DNA from 3 places in the Streptomyces sp. NPDC056480 genome. Region 2 is predicted to be linked to each of the others. Evidence: riboswitches for the same ligand, from Rfam matches in the RefSeq annotation. Region 2 holds a riboswitch; each other region holds the start of a gene.
What was found. A riboswitch is a leader RNA that binds a small molecule or an ion and turns the genes downstream of it on or off. The one in region 2 is predicted to bind cyclic di-AMP.
Positions count from the first base shown of each region.

Region 1: linked by a shared signal. The riboswitch ahead of ACFQ79_RS16360 (C40 family peptidase) and the one ahead of ACFQ79_RS21225 (M23 family metallopeptidase) in region 2 are both predicted to bind cyclic di-AMP.
Region 3: linked by a shared signal. The riboswitch ahead of ACFQ79_RS22945 (peptidoglycan DD-metalloendopeptidase family protein) and the one ahead of ACFQ79_RS21225 (M23 family metallopeptidase) in region 2 are both predicted to bind cyclic di-AMP.

Region 1 is NZ_JBHTSA010000031.1:27,309-29,561, reverse strand. Features, by position in the region: gene ACFQ79_RS16365 (ATP-binding protein) at 1-336, shown strand, start outside; gene ACFQ79_RS16360 (C40 family peptidase) at 409-885, opposite strand; cyclic di-AMP (ydaO/yuaA leader) riboswitch at 889-1,095, opposite strand; gene ACFQ79_RS16355 (hypothetical protein) at 1,410-1,715, opposite strand; gene ACFQ79_RS16350 (ClpP family protease) at 1,723-2,253, opposite strand, start outside.
Region 2 is NZ_JBHTSA010000046.1:38,966-41,218, forward strand. Features, by position in the region: gene ACFQ79_RS21220 (PP2C family protein-serine/threonine phosphatase) at 1-782, shown strand, start outside; cyclic di-AMP (ydaO/yuaA leader) riboswitch at 986-1,132, shown strand; gene ACFQ79_RS21225 (M23 family metallopeptidase) at 1,144-2,253, shown strand, end outside.
Region 3 is NZ_JBHTSA010000053.1:30,042-32,294, forward strand. Features, by position in the region: gene ACFQ79_RS22940 (tyrosine-protein phosphatase) at 1-603, opposite strand, end outside; cyclic di-AMP (ydaO/yuaA leader) riboswitch at 964-1,151, shown strand; gene ACFQ79_RS22945 (peptidoglycan DD-metalloendopeptidase family protein) at 1,156-2,139, shown strand.

The DNA of each region.
Region 1 (2,253 bases), on a different contig from region 2:
GACGACGCCGCGGAGATCGCGGACTCGATCCGGCTGATCGTCTCCGAACTTGCCACCAACGCCGTCCTGCACACCCTCGGACAGTCGCCCACCTTCACGGTCGACGTCCGCCTGGAGCGGGAGGAGCGGCTCCACGTCGGCGTCACCGACAGCCATCCGCGCCGGCCCCGTCGCCTCCCGGCGGCGGTCCAGCAGGACAACGGACGCGGGATGGTCATCATCCGCGTCCTCGCCGCCGAAGCCGGCGGCCGTCTGTCGGTCACGCCGACCGAGGACGGCGGCAAGACGGTCTGGATCACTCTTCCGTGGACCGTGGCCCCCGTGGCCAGCTGTTAGGTCCCGTGCTGTCGGTCAGGGGTACGGCGGCGCCACCGCACCCCTCACGGACGAACCGCTACCGCCGCCTGATCAGCGGACGCGGCCGTAGTAGACCTTCGACGACCAGATCTTGTCGAGCTTCACCCAGGAACCCGTCTTGGGCGAGTGCCAGATCTTGCCGCTGCCGGCGTAGATGCCCACGTGGTAGACCCTCCCGCCGGAGTGGAAGAAGACCAGGTCCCCCTTCTGCCTGGTGGAGGCGGAGATGTGCCGGGTCTTGTTGTACTGCTGCTGCGCGGTGCGGGGCAGCGACTTGCCCGCCTTCTTGTACGCGTAGAGCGTCAGACCGGAGCAGTCGAACCTGGAGGGTCCGGTGCTCCCGTACCGGTACGGAGCTCCCTTCTTGGACGCGGCGACGCTCAGTGCCTTGTTCGCGTGCGTGGTGGCTGCCTGGGCCTCCGTTGCCGCACCGGGTGCGAACAGCGTGCCGCCGACGGCGGCGAGGGTGAGAGCCGAGACGGCTCCGGCCCGGGACAGCAGGGACGGGACGTGCATCTGCGCAGTCATGCGCAACCCTTCGTCAGCCGCCTGCGAAGGATGACCTGTCGGGTTCGGGCTGGCGAAGATGCCCGGCCGCTGACGCGGCTTCACCCCGAGGGACGGCCTCGCTGCCGGAACAGCGCGTACGCCCCGTAAAAATCGGGTCCTCCACTCCTGCCGATCCAATCCTGTCGACCAGACGTCCGGGACAGCGGCAGGACTCGGCGTCCGCCCGGACCGCCCCGCCGCGGTGGCGGGGGCTTGTCGTCGACAGGGATCTTGACCCACACCCAGGTCGAAATCCGAGCTGAAACGGCGATATGTGAGGCTCCTCACGACTGATCCATACGGGTGGACAGGGAGCCTTTGTGATCTTCGGAGGTTTGGCCTACGAGCCCCGCACCAGGGGTGGAACGCCCCATTCCGCCAGATGCGTACACCTGTTGCGCAACTCACCCGGCATATATGTCGACTCGTCGACTACGCCGAACGGGGGAGCGATTCTGCGGTCCGCGTCGGCCGTCCGGACCTCGACACGACACGCGGATATGTCAACTCGCGCGGGTGCGCGGGACGGTGACGCGGTCCGCCCGGCGCTCACCGTCCAACACCCTGAGCGCACGCGCCAAAGTGTCCGCGTGCACCTCGTTCTCGCCCCGCATATGCATGAGCGTCAGGGCCTGGAGGAGTGCTTCCGTCCGTCCCACCAGGGCTTGTGCCGCGCGCAGTGCGCCATAGGTATGCGTTCCCCTGGATGGATTGATCTTGCCCAGCAGGTCGACCACTTCGAGGTAGGCGTCGACGAGTTCGCTCTCGGCGCGGGTCAGGGCGGGCAGCGGCGGCAGCTCGGGAACCACGGCCGGCTCACCCCGCCGTGCCGCCGGCGCCCGCGCGCCGGCTCGTGATCACGTGGTCCACCAGGCCGTACGCGATCGCGGCCGGCGCGTCCAGGACCGTGAGGCGGTCGAGGTCGGCCTCGACGCGCTCCCGGTCCCGCCCCGTGTGCTCGCTGAGCATCCCCGTCATCAGCGCGCGGAGACGGAGCAGTTCGCGGGCGTGGATGTCGAGATCGCTCGGCTGTCCCTGGAGCGGTTCGTCCATGGCGGGCTGACGCAGTGTGATCCGGGCGCCCGGGAGCATCATGCGCTTGCCCGGGGTGCCGGCGGCGAGCAGCACGGCGGCGGTGGAGACGGCCTGGCCCAGACAGGTGGTCTCCACGTCGCAGTGGAGCGAGCGCATCGTGTCGTAGATCGCGGTCATGGCGCTGATCGAGCCGCCGGGGGAGTTGATGTAGAGCGAGATGTCCTGTTCGGGGCCCGCGTGGTCCAGATACAGGAACTGGGCGATGACGTCGTTGGCCGAGGTCTCGTCGACCGGCGTCCCGAGGAAGACGAT
Region 2 (2,253 bases):
TGCAGTGCGCGGCGCGGTACGAGGCGGCGCAGGCGGACGCGTTCATCGGCGGCGACCTGTTCGCCGTCCAGGACACCCCCTACGGGGTACGGCTCGTGGTCGGCGACGTCCGCGGCAAGGGCATGGACGCGGTCGAGGCCGTCGCCGTCGTCATCGGGGCGTTCCGGGAGGCGGCCGAACAGGAGCGGACCCTGGAGGGCGTGGCGCAGCGGCTGGAACGGGCCCTTGCCCGGGAGGGCACCCGCCGGCACGGGCTCGACGCCTTCGAGGGGTTCACCACGGCCGTCCTCGCCGAGATCCCGCGCGGTGACGGGGGCGGCACCTTCGACGGTTTCGTACGGGTCGTCAATCGCGGGCACCCGCCTCCGCTGATGCTGTACGCGGACGGGCGCCTGGACACGATGGAGCCGGGCGAGCCGGCGCTGCCGCTCGGCATGGGCGAGCTGGCGTCGTGGCCTGACCGCGCCGAGGCGCGGCCGTACCCGCCGGGCGCCACGCTGCTCCTCTACACCGACGGCCTCTCGGAGGCGCGGAACGCCGAGGGCGTCTTCTACGACCCGGGGGAACGGCTCGCCGGGCGGATCTTCCCCGGGCCCGAGGAACTGCTCGACGCGCTCGTGGACGACGTACGGCTGCACACCGGCGGCGGGTCGACCGACGACATGGCGCTGCTCGCGGTGAGCCGTCCCGCGACGGGGCAGCCGGAGCGTCGCCGGACGATGCCGGTGGTGCCGCCGGGCGGGTCCGGATCCCCCCGAGGCGGGCCCGGTCACCGGCCGTAGTCGCAAGGTGTCTCACTGCGATAACAATTGACATAACGTCAGATCGCGAGGGTTTCGGCTTCCCTTACTGAAGGGGGGTCAACTCGGACCATTCCCTCCCAATTCAATGAATGATCAAGAGGAACAGCTTGGAATCGGCACCCCGTGTCTATTAACGTTCGATAACGCAGCGCGGTCGTCCCAGCCGTCGCAAGAGGCGGCACCGTGCGCACGCGCCGAATCCTGAAAAGGAACCGGGGAACCACTACTTGGGGTGAATCGGGCCCTTCGCACTTGTGCGACCGTGCCCGTAGGAGACCTTCCTGCTCCGAACCCGTCAGCTAACCCGGTAGGCGAGAAGGAAGGAAAGGAGCGCGCCTCCGTGGCGTCCAACACTCCCGCACCCGAAGCCCCCTTCGATGCCTTCGGTGGTGGTGCGGGTCCTGCCGCCCCGGACACCGAGTGGAACCCCACCGAGGGATCCCTCCGCGCCGAGAGCCGCTCCGGCGGCCGCCACCGTGTCGTCAAGCAGCGCTCCAACTTCGCCCGCTCCTCCACCGTCCTCGGCGTCGGTGTGATCGCGGCCGTCGGTGCGGGTGGCCTCGCCACCGCGCAGGAGAAGCCCCCGGTGGCCATATCGCTCCCGGACCTGCCCGACCTCCACCTGCCGGACGCCCACGACCTCCCCGGTGTCGGCGACCTCCTCCCCGAGGAGACCCAGGAGACGGTCAGCGCGGCCCGCGCCAACCCGAACCCGCTCACCGTCGCCACGTACGCCACCCTCGACGACGCGCAGGGCACCAAGGCCCCGCAGATGCAGCAGGCCGGCCTGGTCACCCAGGACGGCCCGGCGGCCGAGGCCGCGCCCGGCGCCGGCGACGCGGGCGAGGCCCTGCGCGCCCGCATCCTCCAGCAGGCCGAGCAGCAGCAGGCCTCCGCCGACGCCGCCGACAAGGCCGCGGCGGAGAAGGCGGCGGCCGAGAAGGCCGCCGCGGAGGCCGCGGCCAAGGCCGACGCCGCGGAGAAGGCGGCCGCCGAGGCGAAGGCCAAGGCCGAGGCGGAGGCCAAGGCGAAGGCGGAAGCCGAGGCCAAGGCGAAGGCCGAGGCGGCGGCCGAGGCCGAGCGCCTCGCCAAGCTGGCCGCGAGCTACACGCTGCCCCTCTCCTCGTACAGCCTCAGCGCCACCTACATGCAGTCCGGCTCGATGTGGTCCTCCGGCTACCACACCGGCCTCGACTTCGCCGCCCCCACCGGCACCCCGCTCAAGGCGGTCCACGGCGGCACGATCAAGTCGGCCGGCTGGTCCGGCTCGTACGGCTACCGCGTCGTCCTGGAACTCTCGGACGGCACCGAGATCTGGTACGCCCACATGTCCTCCATGACGGTCTCCGCGGGCCAGACCGTGGGCACCGGCGAGACCATCGGCCGCGTCGGCGCCACCGGCAACGTCACCGGCGCCCACCTCCACATGGAGGTGCACACCCCCGGCGGC
Region 3 (2,253 bases), on a different contig from region 2:
GCGGCGGTGCGGGTCGTTCGACTTCACGTAGTCGGCCTCGATCGCCTCCCGCTCGACCCCGACGGCCAGCAGTGTGATCGCGATGGAGAGCCCGGCGCGGTCCTTGCCGGCCGCGCAGTGCATCAGGGCGGGGAGGCTGTCCTCGGCCAGCGCGTGCAGGATCCGGCTGTGCTCCGGGGTCCGCTCGACCACCATCTTCCGGTACGAGTCGGACATTCGGGTCGCGGCCTTGCCGTCGCCCAGGATGTCCCGCAGCTGCTCGATGTCGCCGTCGCGGACCAGCTTCCAGAACTCCTTTCCGTCGGCCGGGTCGTTGAGGGGTATGTTCACGTTCCGTACACCCGGCAGATCGACGTCCGGGCCCTCGACCTTCCGGTCGGCGAGGTTCCGGAAGTCGAAGACGGTGTGCAGGCCGAGCGAGTCGAGGAAGGCGACGTCCTCCTCGGTGGCGTGGGCGAGGTGGCCGCTGCGGTAGAGGCGGCCGGGGTGCACGGCGCGCCCGTCCGTCGTCGGCAGGCCGCCCACGTCCCGGAAGTTGCGGACCTCGGCCAGCTCGGGCTCGTTCGCTTCGATGGGCGGGACCTGCGGCAGCTGCTGCGTCACGGATGCTCCTGAGGGTCGACGTTCGGGTGCCCGACGCGAGATCGGTTCCAGGGGCAATCATCCAGGTGGGGCCGGGCCGGCGCACCCCCCTGGACGGGAATGGGTGATCTGTCCGAATTGGGGCCTTACGTATAACGCGCCCTGTTTGCAGGCGAGATGAGCCGCAGCGCGTGAGCAGGGTCATAGAAGTGACGGATCGTGGCCGACGGGCCGGAGCAATTGCCGTACGGAAAAAGGAAATCGAGGGTCCGTCATCCACGGAGGGTGACCGGAATTCCGGGCGGAAGGACGTACCCGGAAAGCCGGTGGAAATCACTGGCTTGTTCGCGTCGACCCCGCTCGTCTAGCGTCACCGTCAATCCGGTCGGACCGCCGAATCCTGCCACCGTCCGGAATTCCACTCATCCCATGCGTGGCAGGAGCGGGGGACCCAGGAAGTACGCCGGTCCCGCGACACAGGACGGCTCGGGGTGAAGCCGCGTGAGAGCGCGGCCGGACATCTCCAGTCCGAACCCGACAGCTCACCTCGTAGGCGCCGGAGAGGAATTCGCCATGCCCGCGAAGGGTAAGCACCGCCGCATCAAGTCCAACCGCCTCACCCGCGGAATCGCCGCCGCCGGTACGGGAGGTGCCGTCGTCGCCCTTCCGCTCCTCGGTGCCACCGGCGCCCACGCCGCCGAGCAGGCCGCCCCGGCCGCCGCTCCCGGCCAGGCCGTCACCGCCGCCGCCCAGGTGAAGGCCCCCGCCTCCGCCAAGGCCGCGCCCGCCGCCGCGAAGGCCGCGCCGAAGACGTACTCCGTCGTGCGGGGCGACTACCTGTCGAAGATCGCCGCCGAGCACCACCTCACCGGTGGCTGGCAGAAGCTGTACGCGGACAACCGTCAGGTCGTCGGCGAGAACCCCTCGCTCATCCTGCCCGGCATGAAGCTCACCCTCGGCGCCAAGAGCACCGCCAAGGCCGCCGCGCCGAAGAGCTCCGCGCCCAAGGCCGCCGCGCCGAAGAGCGCCGAGAAGAACGGCGACACCTCGCGCGCCTCCCGGAGCAGCGAGCGCTCCGCCGCCCCGGCCAAGAGCGCCCCGGCCGCGAAGGCGGCGCAGTCCTCGGAGTCCTCCGGCGCCGCGACCTCCGCCTCCGGCTGGTTCGCCCCGGTCAGCGGCGGCATGTCCACCCCGTACCGCGCCGCCGGCTCCATGTGGTCCTCCGGCTACCACACCGGTGTCGACTTCATGGCCTCCACCGGCACCACGATCGTCGCGGTCGGCCCCGGCACCGTCTACTCCGCCGGCGACGGCGGCGCGTACGGCAACCAGGTCGTCATCCAGCACGCCGACGGCACCTTCTCGCAGTACGCCCACCTCTCCTCGATCTCCGTCTCCGCCGGCCAGACCGTGAGCGGCGGAGAGCAGATCGGCCTCTCCGGCGCGACCGGCAACGTCACCGGCCCCCACCTGCACTTCGAGATCCGCACCGGGCCGGACTACGGCTCCGACATCGACCCGATCGCCGCGCTGCGCCAGCACGGCGTGAACATCTGACGCACCGTCGCCACCCGAGGCCCGGCACACACGTGCCGGGCCTCCGGCGTGTTCCCGCTCTATTCCGGCTTGGCAAATTCTTTATCGGTGGCATATGTCACCCGGCGTCAACCC